4 regions of the Metabacillus elymi genome follow, and region 4 is predicted to be linked to each of the others. Evidence: a T-box and tRNA genes for the amino acid it is inferred to sense, from the RefSeq annotation. Region 4 holds a T-box; the other regions hold tRNA genes.
What was found. A T-box is a leader RNA that pairs with one kind of tRNA and senses whether it is charged. The one in region 4 lies ahead of HUW50_RS01770 (valine--tRNA ligase), so its partner is inferred to be a tRNA-Val.
Positions count from the first base shown of each region.

Region 1: it encodes a tRNA-Val, which carries the amino acid that the T-box ahead of HUW50_RS01770 (valine--tRNA ligase) is inferred to sense. The anticodon was not compared.
Region 2: it encodes a tRNA-Val, which carries the amino acid that the T-box ahead of HUW50_RS01770 (valine--tRNA ligase) is inferred to sense. The anticodon was not compared.
Region 3: it encodes a tRNA-Val, which carries the amino acid that the T-box ahead of HUW50_RS01770 (valine--tRNA ligase) is inferred to sense. The anticodon was not compared.

Region 1 is NZ_CP055263.1:2,555,566-2,559,759, forward strand. Features, by position in the region: rRNA gene HUW50_RS12100 (23S ribosomal RNA) at 1-1,888, shown strand, start outside; rRNA gene rrf (5S ribosomal RNA) at 2,013-2,128, shown strand; tRNA gene HUW50_RS12110 (tRNA-Asn) at 2,145-2,219, shown strand; tRNA gene HUW50_RS12115 (tRNA-Ser) at 2,224-2,315, shown strand; tRNA gene HUW50_RS12120 (tRNA-Glu) at 2,334-2,408, shown strand; tRNA gene HUW50_RS12125 (tRNA-Val) at 2,412-2,487, shown strand; tRNA gene HUW50_RS12130 (tRNA-Met) at 2,516-2,592, shown strand; tRNA gene HUW50_RS12135 (tRNA-Asp) at 2,596-2,672, shown strand; tRNA gene HUW50_RS12140 (tRNA-Phe) at 2,831-2,903, shown strand; tRNA gene HUW50_RS12145 (tRNA-Thr) at 2,936-3,008, shown strand; tRNA gene HUW50_RS12150 (tRNA-Tyr) at 3,024-3,107, shown strand; tRNA gene HUW50_RS12155 (tRNA-Trp) at 3,116-3,189, shown strand; tRNA gene HUW50_RS12160 (tRNA-His) at 3,205-3,280, shown strand; tRNA gene HUW50_RS12165 (tRNA-Gln) at 3,322-3,396, shown strand; tRNA gene HUW50_RS12170 (tRNA-Gly) at 3,460-3,534, shown strand; tRNA gene HUW50_RS12175 (tRNA-Cys) at 3,546-3,619, shown strand; tRNA gene HUW50_RS12180 (tRNA-Leu) at 3,636-3,721, shown strand; tRNA gene HUW50_RS12185 (tRNA-Leu) at 3,742-3,823, shown strand; gene HUW50_RS12190 (DUF3231 family protein) at 4,034-4,194, shown strand, end outside.
Region 2 is NZ_CP055263.1:612,179-616,372, forward strand. Features, by position in the region: tRNA gene HUW50_RS02985 (tRNA-Glu) at 278-349, opposite strand; tRNA gene HUW50_RS02990 (tRNA-Ser) at 369-459, opposite strand; tRNA gene HUW50_RS02995 (tRNA-Asn) at 467-541, opposite strand; tRNA gene HUW50_RS03000 (tRNA-Ile) at 556-632, opposite strand; tRNA gene HUW50_RS03005 (tRNA-Gly) at 644-717, opposite strand; tRNA gene HUW50_RS03010 (tRNA-His) at 728-803, opposite strand; tRNA gene HUW50_RS03015 (tRNA-Phe) at 831-906, opposite strand; tRNA gene HUW50_RS03020 (tRNA-Asp) at 1,064-1,140, opposite strand; tRNA gene HUW50_RS03025 (tRNA-Met) at 1,214-1,290, opposite strand; tRNA gene HUW50_RS03030 (tRNA-Ser) at 1,319-1,411, opposite strand; tRNA gene HUW50_RS03035 (tRNA-Ile) at 1,427-1,503, opposite strand; tRNA gene HUW50_RS03040 (tRNA-Met) at 1,508-1,584, opposite strand; tRNA gene HUW50_RS03045 (tRNA-Ala) at 1,612-1,687, opposite strand; tRNA gene HUW50_RS03050 (tRNA-Pro) at 1,704-1,780, opposite strand; tRNA gene HUW50_RS03055 (tRNA-Arg) at 1,786-1,862, opposite strand; tRNA gene HUW50_RS03060 (tRNA-Leu) at 1,873-1,961, opposite strand; tRNA gene HUW50_RS03065 (tRNA-Gly) at 1,972-2,043, opposite strand; tRNA gene HUW50_RS03070 (tRNA-Leu) at 2,057-2,139, opposite strand; tRNA gene HUW50_RS03075 (tRNA-Lys) at 2,152-2,227, opposite strand; tRNA gene HUW50_RS03080 (tRNA-Thr) at 2,399-2,474, opposite strand; tRNA gene HUW50_RS03085 (tRNA-Val) at 2,490-2,565, opposite strand; rRNA gene rrf (5S ribosomal RNA) at 2,595-2,710, opposite strand; rRNA gene HUW50_RS03095 (23S ribosomal RNA) at 2,836-4,194, opposite strand, start outside.
Region 3 is NZ_CP055263.1:1,306,703-1,310,896, forward strand. Features, by position in the region: tRNA gene HUW50_RS06310 (tRNA-Ile) at 1-46, opposite strand, end outside; tRNA gene HUW50_RS06315 (tRNA-Gly) at 58-131, opposite strand; tRNA gene HUW50_RS06320 (tRNA-His) at 139-214, opposite strand; tRNA gene HUW50_RS06325 (tRNA-Trp) at 230-303, opposite strand; tRNA gene HUW50_RS06330 (tRNA-Tyr) at 312-395, opposite strand; tRNA gene HUW50_RS06335 (tRNA-Phe) at 430-505, opposite strand; tRNA gene HUW50_RS06340 (tRNA-Asp) at 672-748, opposite strand; tRNA gene HUW50_RS06345 (tRNA-Met) at 822-898, opposite strand; tRNA gene HUW50_RS06350 (tRNA-Ser) at 1,086-1,178, opposite strand; tRNA gene HUW50_RS06355 (tRNA-Pro) at 1,214-1,290, opposite strand; tRNA gene HUW50_RS06360 (tRNA-Arg) at 1,297-1,373, opposite strand; tRNA gene HUW50_RS06365 (tRNA-Leu) at 1,509-1,597, opposite strand; tRNA gene HUW50_RS06370 (tRNA-Leu) at 1,616-1,698, opposite strand; tRNA gene HUW50_RS06375 (tRNA-Lys) at 1,714-1,786, opposite strand; tRNA gene HUW50_RS06380 (tRNA-Thr) at 1,952-2,027, opposite strand; tRNA gene HUW50_RS06385 (tRNA-Val) at 2,042-2,117, opposite strand; tRNA gene HUW50_RS06390 (tRNA-Glu) at 2,121-2,195, opposite strand; rRNA gene rrf (5S ribosomal RNA) at 2,241-2,356, opposite strand; rRNA gene HUW50_RS06400 (23S ribosomal RNA) at 2,434-4,194, opposite strand, start outside.
Region 4 is NZ_CP055263.1:344,456-348,649, reverse strand. Features, by position in the region: gene ysxE (spore coat protein YsxE) at 1-417, shown strand, start outside; gene HUW50_RS01775 (hypothetical protein) at 533-724, opposite strand; T-box leader at 961-1,390, shown strand; gene HUW50_RS01770 (valine--tRNA ligase) at 1,675-4,194, shown strand, end outside.

The DNA.
Region 1 (4,194 bases), 2.2 Mb from region 4:
TAAGGTCCCAAAGTATACGTTAAGTGGAAAAGGATGTGGAGTTGCTTAGACAACCAGGATGTTGGCTTAGAAGCAGCCACCATTTAAAGAGTGCGTAATAGCTCACTGGTCGAGTGACTCTGCGCCGAAAATGTACCGGGGCTAAACGTATCACCGAAGCTGTGGACTGTTCTTTTAGAACAGTGGTAGGAGAGCGTTCTAAGGGCTGTGAAGCTAGACCGTAAGGACTAGTGGAGCGCTTAGAAGTGAGAATGCCGGTATGAGTAGCGAAAGAGGGGTGAGAATCCCCTCCACCGAATGCCTAAGGTTTCCTGAGGAAGGCTCGTCCGCTCAGGGTAAGTCGGGACCTAAGCCGAGGCCGAAAGGCGTAGGCGATGGACAACAGGTTGAAATTCCTGTACCACCTCCTCACCATTTGAGCAATGGGGGGACGCAGAAGGATAGGGTAAGCGCGCTGTTGGATATGCGCGTCCAAGCAGTTAGGCTGACAACGAGGCAAATCCCGTTGTCGTATAAGGCTGAGCTGTGATGGCGAGGGAACTATAGTACCGAAGTTCCTGATTCCACACTGCCAAGAAAAGCCTCTAGCGAGGTGAGAGGTGCCCGTACCGCAAACCGACACAGGTAGGCGAGGAGAGAATCCTAAGGTGAGCGAGAGAACTCTCGTTAAGGAACTCGGCAAAATGACCCCGTAACTTCGGGAGAAGGGGTGCTTTTTAGGGTGAATAGCCCGGAAAAGCCGCAGTGAATAGGCCCAGGCGACTGTTTAGCAAAAACACAGGTCTCTGCGAAGCCGCAAGGCGAAGTATAGGGGCTGACGCCTGCCCGGTGCTGGAAGGTTAAGGGGAGAGGTTAGCGTAAGCGAAGCTTTGAACCGAAGCCCCAGTAAACGGCGGCCGTAACTATAACGGTCCTAAGGTAGCGAAATTCCTTGTCGGGTAAGTTCCGACCCGCACGAAAGGCGTAACGATCTGGGCACTGTCTCAACGAGAGACTCGGTGAAATTATAGTACCTGTGAAGATGCAGGTTACCCGCGACAGGACGGAAAGACCCCGTGGAGCTTTACTGTAGCCTGATATTGAATTTTGGTACAGCTTGTACAGGATAGGTAGGAGCCTGAGAAGCCGGAGCGCTAGCTTCGGTGGAGGCGTCGGTGGGATACTACCCTGGCTGTATTGAAATTCTAACCCACAGCCCTTATCGGGCTGGGAGACAGTGTCAGGTGGGCAGTTTGACTGGGGCGGTCGCCTCCTAAAATGTAACGGAGGCGCCCAAAGGTTCCCTCAGAATGGTTGGAAATCATTCGTAGAGTGTAAAGGCACAAGGGAGCTTGACTGCGAGACCTACAAGTCGAGCAGGGACGAAAGTCGGGCTTAGTGATCCGGTGGTTCCGCATGGAAGGGCCATCGCTCAACGGATAAAAGCTACCCCGGGGATAACAGGCTTATCTCCCCCAAGAGTCCACATCGACGGGGAGGTTTGGCACCTCGATGTCGGCTCATCGCATCCTGGGGCTGTAGTCGGTCCCAAGGGTTGGGCTGTTCGCCCATTAAAGCGGTACGCGAGCTGGGTTCAGAACGTCGTGAGACAGTTCGGTCCCTATCCGTCGTGGGCGTAGGAAATTTGAGAGGAGCTGTCCTTAGTACGAGAGGACCGGGATGGACGCACCGCTGGTGTACCAGTTGTCTTGCCAAAGGCATAGCTGGGTAGCTATGTGCGGAAGGGATAAGTGCTGAAAGCATCTAAGCATGAAGCCCCCCTCAAGATGAGATTTCCCATAGCGTAAGCTAGTAAGATCCCTGAAAGATGATCAGGTTGATAGGTCTGAGGTGGAAGCGCGGTGACGTGTGGAGCTGACAGATACTAATCGATCGAGGACTTAACCTAATAAAAGCGTTAAATGAATTGAATTGAATTGTGAATCGTTATCTAGTTTTGAAGGAATATAAAAAGTTTAAAAAAACACTTGAAATATTCTTCTAAAATAGTATAATAGTCTTTGTCACAAATGTCTGGTGATGATGGCGAAGAGGTCACACCCGTTCCCATGCCGAACACGGAAGTTAAGCTCTTCAGCGCCGATGGTAGTTGGGGGTTTCCCCCTGTGAGAGTAGGACGTCGCCAGGCTGTTATATTATATTATTCCGCAGTAGCTCAGTGGTAGAGCTATCGGCTGTTAACCGATCGGTCGTAGGTTCGAGTCCTACCTGCGGAGCCATTTTGGAGAGCTGTCCGAGTGGCCGAAGGAGCACGATTGGAAATCGTGTAGGCGGTGTAAGCTGTCTCAAGGGTTCAAATCCCTTGCTCTCCGCCACTACTTATAATAAATAATGGCCCGTTGGTCAAGCGGTTAAGACACCGCCCTTTCACGGCGGTAACACGGGTTCGAATCCCGTACGGGTCACCATATGGAGGATTAGCTCAGCTGGGAGAGCATCTGCCTTACAAGCAGAGGGTCGGCGGTTCGATCCCGTCATCCTCCACCATTTTAAAACCTAGAACAACTATTATTATCGCGGGGTGGAGCAGTCTGGTAGCTCGTCGGGCTCATAACCCGAAGGTCGCAGGTTCAAATCCTGTCCCCGCAACCAAATGGTCCGGTAGTTCAGTTGGTTAGAATGCCTGCCTGTCACGCAGGAGGTCGCGGGTTCGAGTCCCGTCCGGACCGCCATTTTCTTAAGTTACTTTTCTCAAGTAAAAGGGTTTCGATAAACGAGAAGATCAAGGAAGCGATTGAACGATCACCGGAGCGTATGTCAATACGTGAGGATGTGAGTGAAAGAGCTGACGCAGAGGTTCGAAGTTTAGCGGAAGCCGTAAACTCAATATGGCTCGGTAGCTCAGTTGGTAGAGCAATGGACTGAAAATCCATGTGTCGGCGGTTCGATTCCGTCCCGAGCCACCTTTAAAGAAAAGATTTTGAAATTTAAGTACGCCGGTGTAGCTCAACTGGTAGAGCAACTGACTTGTAATCAGTAGGTTGGGGGTTCAAGTCCTCTTGCCGGCACTGTTTCACACATATGGAGGGGTAGCGAAGTGGCTAAACGCGGCGGACTGTAAATCCGCTCCTTAGGGTTCGGCAGTTCGAATCTGCCCCCCTCCACCATTTAAAATAGGGGCATAGTTTAACGGTAGAATAGAGGTCTCCAAAACCTTTGGTGTGGGTTCGATTCCTACTGCCCCTGCCAATTTAAAATATAGTGGCGATTGTGGCGAAGTGGTTAACGCACCTGATTGTGGTTCAGGCATTCGTGGGTTCGATTCCCATCAGTCGCCCCATTTATTTTATATTAAAAATAACTCTCATGAAAATTCATCGATGGGCTATAGCCAAGCGGTAAGGCATCGCACTTTGACTGCGACATGCGTTGGTTCGAATCCAGCTAGCCCAGCCATTTCTTATACACATTTTCGTTTCTCTTGCATAGGCTAGAGTATACGGTTAAATAAGTTAGATTGCGGAAGTAGTTCAGTGGTAGAACACCACCTTGCCAAGGTGGGGGTCGCGGGTTCGAATCCCGTCTTCCGCTCCAGTTTTATGAATGGCGGCATAGCCAAGTGGTAAGGCAGAGGTCTGCAAAACCTTTATCACCGGTTCAAATCCGGTTGCCGCCTCCATTTAAACTACACCCTTGCCGGGGTGGCGGAACTGGCAGACGCACAGGACTTAAAATCCTGCGGTAGGTGACTACCGTACCGGTTCGATTCCGGTCCTCGGCACTTTTGATTTTATTTTTTTTGCCAGTGTGGCGGAATTGGCAGACGCGCACGACTCAAAATCGTGTTCCGTGAGGAGTGTCGGTTCGACCCCGACCACTGGTATCAAATGGAATTCTCGAACGTTATAGCGACGTTATTTCAGCGTAATTATTCGCAGAAATAACGTCGCTTTTTTGCGTTTAAGGCTATGATAAATGTAGATATATATTCAAACCCGTAAATACGAATTTATAACTTAAGCAGCATTTACTAAAAAATAAGAATCACATAACTATTGCTTTATTAGAGGATAATAATCTAAGAGGTGATAATATGGAAAAAGATAAATTAAAACTCACATCTTCCGAAATAGGAACATTGTGGGGAGAATATGTAAACGGAACAATGACAGATGTAGTAAATAGATATATGTTCTCTATAATTGAGGATGAGTCAATAAAAAATATTTTTGAGGATGCTATCAAGACCTTCGA
Region 2 (4,194 bases), 270 kb from region 4:
CCGTTTCAGACCCTATTTTATTTACATAGAAAAGTAGATTTAATTTTTATAGAGCACCTACAATTGAATATAATAGTTTATCAAATGATAAGTCAACATTTAAGCTTGTTTCTTTTATTCATACCCTAATTTGATCAAGCTTAAACCACTACCTAATAGAATAGAAAATACAAAGCAAAGGTTTTTTACACTCTACTTGGAATAAGATCTTTTTGGAGCGGTTTTAAAAAAATCCCAACAAAAAAAACACTGCGAATTTGCAGTGTTTTTTTGTTGATGACCCGTACGGGATTCGAACCCGTGTTACCGCCGTGAAAGGGCGGTGTCTTAACCGCTTGACCAACGGGCCTTAAACTATATTTATAAACTGGCGGAGAAGGAGGGATTTGAACCCTCGCGCCGCTCGCGCGACCTACACCCTTAGCAGGGGCGCCTCTTCAGCCACTTGAGTACTTCCCCATATATATGGCTCCGCAGGTAGGACTCGAACCTACGACCGATCGGTTAACAGCCGATAGCTCTACCACTGAGCTACTGCGGAATAAAAATATGAAATGGTGGGCCTAAATGGACTCGAACCATCGACCTCACGCTTATCAGGCGTGCGCTCTAACCAGCTGAGCTATAGGCCCATTTTAAATTTTGGAGCGGGTGAAGGGAATCGAACCCTCATCATCAGCTTGGAAGGCTGAGGTTTTACCACTAAACTACACCCGCAAGATATAAATGGGGCGACTGATGGGAATCGAACCCACGAATGCCTGAACCACAATCAGGTGCGTTAACCACTTCGCCACAATCGCCACATGAGCTAAGTCTAATCTTAAAAATGGTGGCTCGGGACGGAATCGAACCGCCGACACATGGATTTTCAGTCCATTGCTCTACCAACTGAGCTACCGAGCCATATAGTTTACGGCTTCCACTAAGCTTCGAATCTCTTCGTCAGCTCCATCACTCACATCCTCACGTATTTACATACGCTCCGGTGTTCGCTCAGTCGCTTCCTCGACCTTCTCGCTTATTGAAACCCTTTTCCTTGAGACAAGGGATTTTTTAAAAATGGCGGTCCGGACGGGACTCGAACCCGCGACCTCCTGCGTGACAGGCAGGCATTCTAACCAACTGAACTACCGGACCATTTGGTTGCACTAAAGCACTCCTATGTTTCCTCGCTAAGAAGTAAGAGCAACGTAGTATCGTCAACTGAAATTGGTTGCGGGGACAGGATTTGAACCTGCGACCTTCGGGTTATGAGCCCGACGAGCTACCAGACTGCTCCACCCCGCGATAATAGAAATATAAAATTTAAAAAATATGGAGGAGGAAGGGGGATTCGAACCCCCGCGGGTTTTGACGCCCCTGTCGGTTTTCAAGACCGATCCCTTCAGCCGGACTTGGGTATTCCTCCGTGTATGATGGAAAATGGTGGACCTTGTAGGACTCGAACCTACGACCGGACGGTTATGAGCCGTCTGCTCTAACCAGCTGAGCTAAAGGTCCAAATTGGTAGCGGCGGAGGGAGTCGAACCCACGACCTCACGGGTATGAACCGTACGCTCTAGCCAGCTGAGCTACACCGCCAAAATGGAAATTTATTATTTAACTAAATGGTGGAGCCTAGCGGGATCGAACCGCTGACCTCCTGCGTGCAAAGCAGGCGCTCTCCCAGCTGAGCTAAGGCCCCAAAGAAAGTTTTAGTATGGTCGGGAAGACAGGATTCGAACCTGCGACCCCTTGGTCCCAAACCAAGTGCTCTACCAAGCTGAGCTACTTCCCGATATATGGCGCGCCCGAGAGGAGTCGAACCCCTAACCTTTTGATCCGTAGTCAAACGCTCTATCCAATTGAGCTACGGGCGCATAATGTAAGTGGTGCCGAGGACCGGAATCGAACCGGTACGGTAGTCACCTACCGCAGGATTTTAAGTCCTGTGCGTCTGCCAGTTCCGCCACCCCGGCACTTACTAAGAGCGGAAGACGGGATTCGAACCCGCGACCCCCACCTTGGCAAGGTGGTGTTCTACCACTGAACTACTTCCGCAATATTTAATTGATGCGGGTGAAGGGACTTGAACCCCCACGTCACAAGGACACTAGATCCTAAGTCTAGCGCGTCTGCCAATTCCGCCACACCCGCAAGGTGTGTAAATGGTGAGCCATGAAGGACTCGAACCTTCGACCCTCTGATTAAAAGTCAGATGCTCTACCAACTGAGCTAATGGCTCATTTTTTCAATGAGTAGTATAATGTTGTTTTGCTCTTGTAATGACGCCCATATTTCAGAAAGCTTAAACAAGTAGCAGCTCAATATGTGCGCTGATGTATCGCTTCGATGCTTATTCGATCGTGCTCTACCAACTGAGATAATGGCTCATTTTTCAATGAGTAGTATTAAGTGGTGCCGGCAAGAGGACTTGAACCCCCAACCTACTGATTACAAGTCAGTTGCTCTACCAGTTGAGCTACACCGGCACAATAAGTTTATAATGGTGGAGGATGACGGGATCGAACCGCCGACCCTCTGCTTGTAAGGCAGATGCTCTCCCAGCTGAGCTAATCCTCCGTTGTAAGATCAATATAATTCTTGAAACAGCCTGGCAACGTCCTACTCTCACAGGGGGAAACCCCCAACTACCATCGGCGCTGAAGAGCTTAACTTCCGTGTTCGGCATGGGAACGGGTGTGACCTCTTCGCTATCGCCACCAGACAATTACGACAAGAATTATTATACTATTTTGAAAGAATATTTCAAGTGTTTTTTACAAAAAAAATATATTCCTTCAAAACTAGATAACGATACACAATTCAATTCACTTCATTTAACGCTTTTATTAGGTTAAGTCCTCGATCGATTAGTATCTGTCAGCTCCACACGTCACCGTGCTTCCACCTCAGACCTATCAACCTGATCATCTTTCAGGGATCTTACTAGCTTACGCTATGGGAAATCTCATCTTGAGGGGGGCTTCATGCTTAGATGCTTTCAGCACTTATCCCTTCCGCACATAGCTACCCAGCTATGCCTTTGGCAAGACAACTGGTACACCAGCGGTGCGTCCATCCCGGTCCTCTCGTACTAAGGACAGCTCCTCTCAAATTTCCTACGCCCACGACGGATAGGGACCGAACTGTCTCACGACGTTCTGAACCCAGCTCGCGTACCGCTTTAATGGGCGAACAGCCCAACCCTTGGGACCGACTACAGCCCCAGGATGCGATGAGCCGACATCGAGGTGCCAAACCTCCCCGTCGATGTGGACTCTTGGGGGAGATAAGCCTGTTATCCCCGGGGTAGCTTTTATCCGTTGAGCGATGGCCCTTCCATGCGGAACCACCGGATCACTAAGCCCGACTTTCGTCCCTGCTCGACTTGTAGGTCTCGCAGTCAAGCTCCCTTGTGCCTTTACACTCTACGAATGATTTCCAACCATTCTGAGGGAACCTTTGGGCGCCTCCGTTACATTTTAGGAGGCGACCGCCCCAGTCAAACTGCCCACCTGACACTGTCTCCCAGCCCGATAAGGGCTGTGGGTTAGAATTTCAATACAGCCAGGGTAGTATCCCACCGACGCCTCCACCGAAGCTAGCGCTCCGGCTTCTCAGGCTCCTACCTATCCTGTACAAGCTGTACCAAAATTCAATATCAGGCTACAGTAAAGCTCCACGGGGTCTTTCCGTCCTGTCGCGGGTAACCTGCATCTTCACAGGTACTATAATTTCACCGAGTCTCTCGTTGAGACAGTGCCCAGATCGTTACGCCTTTCGTGCGGGTCGGAACTTACCCGACAAGGAATTTCGCTACCTTAGGACCGTTATAGTTACGGCCGCCGTTTACTGGGGCTTCGGTTCAAAGCTTCGCTTACGCTAACCTCTCCCCTTAACCTTCCAGCACCGGGCAGGCGTCAGCCCCTATACTTCGCCTTGCGGCTTCGCAGAGACCTGTGTTTTTGCTAAACAGTCGCCTGGGCCTATTCACTGCGGCTTTTCCGGGCTATTCACCCTAAAAAGCACCCCTTCTCCCGAAGTTACGGGGTCATTTTGCCGAGTTCCTTAACGAGAGTTCTCTCGCTCACCTTAGGATTCTCTCCTCGCCTACCTGTGTCGGTTTGCGGTACGGGCACCTCTCACCTCGCTAGAGGCTTTTCTTGGCAGTGTGGAATCAGGAACTTCGGTACTATAGTTCCCTCGCCA
Region 3 (4,194 bases), 960 kb from region 4:
CTCACGCTTATCAGGCGTGCGCTCTAACCAGCTGAGCTATAGGCCCATTTTAAAAATTGGAGCGGGTGAAGGGAATCGAACCCTCATCATCAGCTTGGAAGGCTGAGGTTTTACCACTAAACTACACCCGCAAGTAAATGGGGCGACTGATGGGAATCGAACCCACGAATGCCTGAACCACAATCAGGTGCGTTAACCACTTCGCCACAATCGCCACTATATTTTAAACTGGCAGGGGCAGTAGGAATCGAACCCACATCAAAGGTTTTGGAGACCTCTATTCTACCGTTAAACTATGCCCCTATTTTAAATGGTGGAGGGGGGCAGATTCGAACTGCCGAACCCTAAGGAGCGGATTTACAGTCCGCCGCGTTTAGCCACTTCGCTACCCCTCCACGTATTTTCAATATTTAGATAATTTATGTTAAATGGTGGCTCGGGACGGAATCGAACCGCCGACACATGGATTTTCAGTCCATTGCTCTACCAACTGAGCTACCGAGCCATTTAGTTTACGGCTTCCACTAAGCTTCGAATCTCTTCATCAGCTCCATCGCTCACATCCTCACTCACGTATTTACATACGCTCCGGTGTTCGCTCAGTCGCTTCCTCGACCTTCTCGCTTATTGAAACCCTTCTCCTTGAGACAAGGGAGTTTTAAAAATAAAAATGGCGGTCCGGACGGGACTCGAACCCGCGACCTCCTGCGTGACAGGCAGGCATTCTAACCAACTGAACTACCGGACCATTTGGTTGCACTAAAGCACTCCTATGTTTCCTTGCTAAGAAGTAAGAGCAACGGAGTTTCGTCAACTGAATTTGGTTGCGGGGACAGGATTTGAACCTGCGACCTTCGGGTTATGAGCCCGACGAGCTACCAGACTGCTCCACCCCGCGATAATAAAAATAATAAAAATAATAAAGATATCCTATGCATATTGTTTCTGCTTATACGGACCGTCCCGATTTCAGGAAGTAAATTCAAGATGCTGTTCAATCGGTACGCTGATGTTAATCAATGAAGCATATTCGTTCGTGCTCCACCCCGCGATAATAGAAATATAAATTTTAATTAAAAAAAGTATGGAGGAGGAAGGGGGATTCGAACCCCCGCGGGTTTTGACACCCCTGTCGGTTTTCAAGACCGATCCCTTCAGCCGGACTTGGGTATTCCTCCAAGTATATGGACCTTATATAACCAAAAACTTTGACTGGTCGGGAAGACAGGATTCGAACCTGCGACCCCTTGGTCCCAAACCAAGTGCTCTACCAAGCTGAGCTACTTCCCGGTTATATGGCGCGCCCGAGAGGAGTCGAACCCCTAACCTTTTGATCCGTAGTCAAACGCTCTATCCAATTGAGCTACGGGCGCATTAAATATATTTGTCTAGCTACGAAAGCCAAACCGTACGGCTGTTTCACTTCTTCCTGCGGAGTCAAACAACGACTCCTTCTCAGAAGCTCCAACATCCTATCGGTTTAAGCGGGCTTTCTCCGCTTTTCTAAGTGGTGCCGAGGACCGGAATCGAACCGGTACGGTAGTCACCTACCGCAGGATTTTAAGTCCTGTGCGTCTGCCAGTTCCGCCACCCCGGCACTTTGCTAATGTAGAAATGCGGGTGAAGGGACTTGAACCCCCACGTCACAAGGACACTAGATCCTAAGTCTAGCGCGTCTGCCAATTCCGCCACACCCGCAAGATGTGTATATGATGAGCCATGAAGGACTCGAACCTTCGACCCTCTGATTAAAAGTCAGATGCTCTACCAACTGAGCTAATGGCTCATTATAAAAATGAGTAGTATTATGTTGTTTTGCACTTGTGATGACGCCCATATTTCAGAAAGTCTAATCAAGTAGTAGTTCAATATGTGCGCTGAAGTATCGCTTTGATGCTTATTCGATCGTGCTCTACCAACTGAGCTAATGGCTCATATATAAATAATAAAGTGGTGCCGGCAAGAGGACTTGAACCCCCAACCTACTGATTACAAGTCAGTTGCTCTACCAGTTGAGCTACACCGGCACAATAAATTTAGATGGTGGAGGATGACGGGATCGAACCGCCGACCCTCTGCTTGTAAGGCAGATGCTCTCCCAGCTGAGCTAATCCTCCAAATGGTGACCCGTACGGGATTCGAACCCGTGTTACCGCCGTGAAAGGGCGGTGTCTTAACCGCTTGACCAACGGGCCAATTACAAAAACAAACAAAATAATAGCCCCGAATAAGGGGCTTTTGCCTGGCAACGTCCTACTCTCACAGGGGGAAACCCCCAACTACCATCGGCGCTGAAGAGCTTAACTTCCGTGTTCGGCATGGGAACGGGTGTGGCCTCTTCGCCATCATTACCAGACAAATTTAATTGAAAGGTTGTTCCTTCAAAACTAGATAACGATTTACAATTCAATTCACTTCATTTAACGCTTTTATTAGGTTAAGTCCTCGATCGATTAGTATCTGTCAGCTCCACACGTCACCGCGCTTCCACCTCAGACCTATCAACCTGATCATCTTTCAGGGATCTTACTAGCTTACGCTATGGGAAATCTCATCTTGAGGGGGCTTCATGCTTAGATGCTTTCAGCACTTATCCCTTCCGCACATAGCTACCCAGCTATGCCTTTGGCAAGACAACTGGTACACCAGCGGTGCGTCCATCCCGGTCCTCTCGTACTAAGGACAGCTCCTCTCAAATTTCCTACGCCCACGACGGATAGGGACCGAACTGTCTCACGACGTTCTGAACCCAGCTCGCGTACCGCTTTAATGGGCGAACAGCCCAACCCTTGGGACCGACTACAGCCCCAGGATGCGATGAGCCGACATCGAGGTGCCAAACCTCCCCGTCGATGTGGACTCTTGGGGGAGATAAGCCTGTTATCCCCGGGGTAGCTTTTATCCGTTGAGCGATGGCCCTTCCATGCGGAACCACCGGATCACTAAGCCCGACTTTCGTCCCTGCTCGACTTGTAGGTCTCGCAGTCAAGCTCCCTTGTGCCTTTACACTCTACGAATGATTTCCAACCATTCTGAGGGAACCTTTGGGCGCCTCCGTTACATTTTAGGAGGCGACCGCCCCAGTCAAACTGCCCACCTGACACTGTCTCCCAGCCCGATAAGGGCTGTGGGTTAGAATTTCAATACAGCCAGGGTAGTATCCCACCGACGCCTCCACCGAAGCTAGCGCTCCGGCTTCTCAGGCTCCTACCTATCCTGTACAAGCTGTACCAAAATTCAATATCAGGCTACAGTAAAGCTCCACGGGGTCTTTCCGTCCTGTCGCGGGTAACCTGCATCTTCACAGGTACTATAATTTCACCGAGTCTCTCGTTGAGACAGTGCCCAGATCGTTACGCCTTTCGTGCGGGTCGGAACTTACCCGACAAGGAATTTCGCTACCTTAGGACCGTTATAGTTACGGCCGCCGTTTACTGGGGCTTCGGTTCAAAGCTTCGCTTACGCTAACCTCTCCCCTTAACCTTCCAGCACCGGGCAGGCGTCAGCCCCTATACTTCGCCTTGCGGCTTCGCAGAGACCTGTGTTTTTGCTAAACAGTCGCCTGGGCCTATTCACTGCGGCTTTTCCGGGCTATTCACCCTAAAAAGCACCCCTTCTCCCGAAGTTACGGGGTCATTTTGCCGAGTTCCTTAACGAGAGTTCTCTCGCTCACCTTAGGATTCTCTCCTCGCCTACCTGTGTCGGTTTGCGGTACGGGCACCTCTCACCTCGCTAGAGGCTTTTCTTGGCAGTGTGGAATCAGGAACTTCGGTACTATAGTTCCCTCGCCATCACAGCTCAGCCTTATGTGACAACGGGATTTGCCTCGTTGTCAGCCTAACTGCTTGGACGCGCATATCCAACAGCGCGCTTACCCTATCCTTCTGCGTCCCCCCATTGCTCAAATGGTGAGGAGGTGGTACAGGAATTTCAACCTGTTGTCCATCGCCTACGCCTTTCGGCCTCGGCTTAGGTCCCGACTTACCCTGAGCGGACGAGCCTTCCTCAGGAAACCTTAGGCATTCGGTGGAGGGGATTCTCACCCCTCTTTCGCTACTCATACCGGCATTCTCACTTCTAAGCGCTCCACTAGTCCTTACGGTCTAGCTTCACAGCCCTTAGAACGCTCTCCTACCACTGTTCTAAAAGAACAGTCCACAGCTTCGGTGATACGTTTAGCCCCGGTACATTTTC
Region 4 (4,194 bases):
CATGGAAAGATTTCGGCCCATCATTTTTTATATGATGAAAATAACGCAGGGTACTTAACGAATTTTGAACGTGCAAAATATGCTTCACCGATTGATGATTTCCTATTGTTCTTGAATCATACAGGAAAGACTTATCCTAATCAATGTAATGATTGTGTTAATTGGTTTTATACGTATCAGAAAAGCTATCCTTATACAAAAGGAGAAATACTGTTGTTCCTTAGCTACCTAGCCTATCCAGACCGAATTTGTCGTATCATTAAAAACTACGTCCATAATGATAATACTCAATCTGAGTTAGAAAGGAACAAGCAATTATTAAAAGCTTATTGGCATTTTAAAAACATTGAATACATCGTGATGAAGATATCCGAAATTGAAGAGAAAAAGAAAATGCAAGAAGAATCTTCAGGCTAGAACGATGTGGTAGTATAAAGAGGCTAACACTTTGTGTCAGCCTCTTTTTTAAAATGAAAAATAGGAGATTATCTATAGCAACTGTATAAATGTATTTAAAGAAATGAACAAAATTTTAGATCCAATCATAACGAAACGCAACAGCTAACAAAATTAAGAGAGCAAGTAATAGTACATCAAAGGATGTTGGAAAGAAAACTGTTCGAATACCTTGAAAAATTGTTAATGGAATAATAATTTGGATACCGATTTCTCGCACCTGTCTTACCCATGGCGGGAGCGTGTAAGGATTATACCGCTTCTTCATGTCACAACTCCTCCTCATTTTATGCCTTCGCTAATAAGTAAATTCTTATCTTTCTCTATGGAAAATGATCGGAAAATTAACAACGAAATATGTTTTGATACTTGTAGGAATCTACGTACTATAAAAATATGCATTACAATCGGGATAGGTGCCTGTATATTAGCAGATAAAAATGGTGAAGATATTGACGAAAAAAAGATTTTTTTAGTAATATAGAATAGATCAATATAATAAATCGATAAACGTTGAATGGGAAGAGTACAATTGCTGTCTCGTTACAGAGAGAGAAATCATTTGCTGGAAGATTTCTTACGTAGATAAATTGGAAGGTCGCCCAGGAGTTGCTTCTTTGAATTAAGTAGGAGAAGCCGGTGTAGACCGTTATAAATCTTGAGTGCATAGACTATGCTTGCGTATTTCTTATAGTTAAGGGAATTATAAAAATTCTTGTACTATGGATTAGCGCTTTGACATCCAGCTCCAGCGCCTAGTGAACTTCACACTCCTTATACGCTAAGTCAACATCGAATCGCTTACGCTCTTCGTGTTTCCTTTATCTCATACGGAGTGCTCTTGTTTCTCGTCGCTGATCAAGGCGCTTGCGCTTTTGTTCCTGGTCTATGAAAAAAGGTGGTACCGCGAAAATTTTCTCCTTTCGTCCTTTTAGTGGATGGAAGGAGTTTTTATTTTGTATGAAGGTAAGGCACCAAAAGTGATTTGTACTCGTTTAGGAAATTATAAAATTCTTGAACTGTGGCTAGGCGCACGACATCCAGCTCCAGCGCCTAGCCCCTCTAGGGTCTAGCTAATTTAGAATTGAAGGCAAAGAACGCCTTCTATTCTAAATCATCTTATTTGCCTGAGGCTGATCAAGGCGCTTGCGCTTTTGTACATAACGTTTTCATTTCAACAAGTTATGAAAAACGGAATTATATAAAGGAGGAAACATAATGGGAAACAATGAACAACAGCATGAATTACCAACAAAGTATGATCCAAATACAATCGAAAAAAACCGCTATTCTTTTTGGCTAGAGGGAAAATATTTCGAAGCAACTGGTGATGAAACGAAGCAGCCTTATACAATTGTTATTCCACCACCAAATGTTACAGGTAAACTTCATTTAGGTCATGCATGGGATACAACACTTCAAGATATTGTTACTCGTATGAAAAGAATGCAAGGCTATGATGTTCTATGGCTTCCAGGGATGGATCATGCAGGGATCGCAACGCAAGCGAAAGTTGAAGCAAAGCTTCGTGAAGAGGGTAAATCCCGTTATGACTTAGGTCGTGAAAAATTCGTTGAAGAAACTTGGAAGTGGAAGGACGAGTACGCGGGTCATATTCGTGAGCAGTGGGCAAAGGTTGGCCTAGGCTTAGATTATTCACGCGAGCGTTTTACACTTGATGAAGGCCTATCAAAAGCTGTACGAGAGGTATTTGTTACGCTTTATAATAAGGGACTTATTTACCGTGGTGAGTATATTATTAACTGGGACCCACAAACAAAAACAGCTCTATCAGATATTGAAGTTATTTATAAAGATGTTCAAGGTGCCTTTTATCATCTGCGTTACCCGTTAGCTGATGGTTCTGGATCAATTGAAGTTGCAACAACACGTCCTGAAACGATGCTAGGTGATACTGCTGTAGCAGTGCACCCTGAAGATGAGCGCTATAAGCATTTAATTGGTAAGAAAGTTGTATTACCGATAGTAGGTCGGGAAATTCCAATTGTCGGTGATGATTATGTTGATATGGACTTCGGTTCAGGAGCGGTAAAAATAACTCCTGCTCATGACCCTAATGACTTTGAAGTTGGTAACCGACATAACTTAGAACGAATTCTTGTTATGAATGAAGACGGTACTATGAATGCAAAAGCAGGTATTTATAATGGTTTAGATCGTTTTGAATGTAGAAAAAACATTGTTAAGGACCTACAAGATCAAGGAGTACTATTCAAAATTGAAGAGCATATGCATTCAGTTGGACATAGTGAAAGAAGCGGTGCTGTTGTTGAACCTTATCTTTCAACCCAGTGGTTTGTTAAAATGCAGCCATTAGCCGATGAAGCAATAAAGCTACAAGAAGATGAAGAAAAAGTAAATTTTGTTCCAGATCGTTTCGAAAAAACATACTTACGCTGGATGGAAAATATTCGTGATTGGTGTATTTCGCGTCAGCTTTGGTGGGGACATCGAATTCCAGCTTGGTACCATAAAGAAACAGGGGAAGTGTATGTAAATCAAGAACCGCCAGCAGATATTGAAAACTGGGAGCAAGATCATGATGTCCTTGATACATGGTTCAGTTCAGCGTTATGGCCTTTCTCTACAATGGGCTGGCCTGATACAGAATCAGCTGATTTCAAACGTTACTATCCAACAGATGTTCTTGTAACAGGTTATGATATTATTTTCTTCTGGGTATCAAGAATGATTTTCCAAGGTCTAGAATTCACTGGCAAACGTCCGTTTAAGGATGTCTTAATTCATGGCTTAGTACGTGATGACCAAGGTCGTAAAATGAGTAAATCACTTGGTAATGGTGTTGACCCGATGGAAGTTATTGATCAATATGGTGCTGATTCACTACGTTTCTTCTTATCAACAGGAAGCTCACCAGGTCAGGATTTACGTTTCAGCTATGAAAAAGTAGAATCGACTTGGAACTTTGCGAACAAAATTTGGAATGCTTCCCGGTTTGCGTTAATGAATATGGACGGCTTAACTTATGAAGAAATAGATTTAACAGGCGAAAAATCTGTTGCAGATAAATGGATTTTAACACGCTTAAATGAAACGATTGAAAATGTTACAAAGCTTGCTGATAAATATGAATTTGGTGAAGTTGGAAGACTTCTTTACAACTTCATTTGGGATGATTTCTGTGATTGGTATATTGAAATGGCAAAGCTTCCTTTATACGGGGAAGATGAAGCAGCGAAAAAGACAACACGTTCAATTCTCGGCTATGTACTCGATAACACGATGAGATTATTACACCCGTTTATGCCATTTATTACAGAAGAAATATGGCAATCATTACCACATAATGGTGAATCAATTACTGTTGCAGCTTGGCCTACTGTAAATGAGGAGCTAACAGACAATCATGCAGCATCTGAGATGAAGCTATTAGTGGAAGTAATTCGAGCGGTTCGTAATATTCGCTCAGAAGTAAATACACCTATGAGTAAACAAATTGAAATGCAAATAAAAGCAAAAGACGAAGATGTGTTAAATCAGCTTGAAACCAATCGTGCATATATAGAGCGCTTCTGTAACACAAGCTCTTTAACAATTGCTACGGATCTTTCGTCTTCTGAAAAATCAATGACAGCTGTTGTCACGGGTGCAGAGATCATTTTACCTATTGAAGGATTAATCAATATTGAAGAGGAAATTAATCGTTTAGAAAAAGAACGTGAAAAGCTTGATAAAGAAGTAGAACGCGTTCAGAAG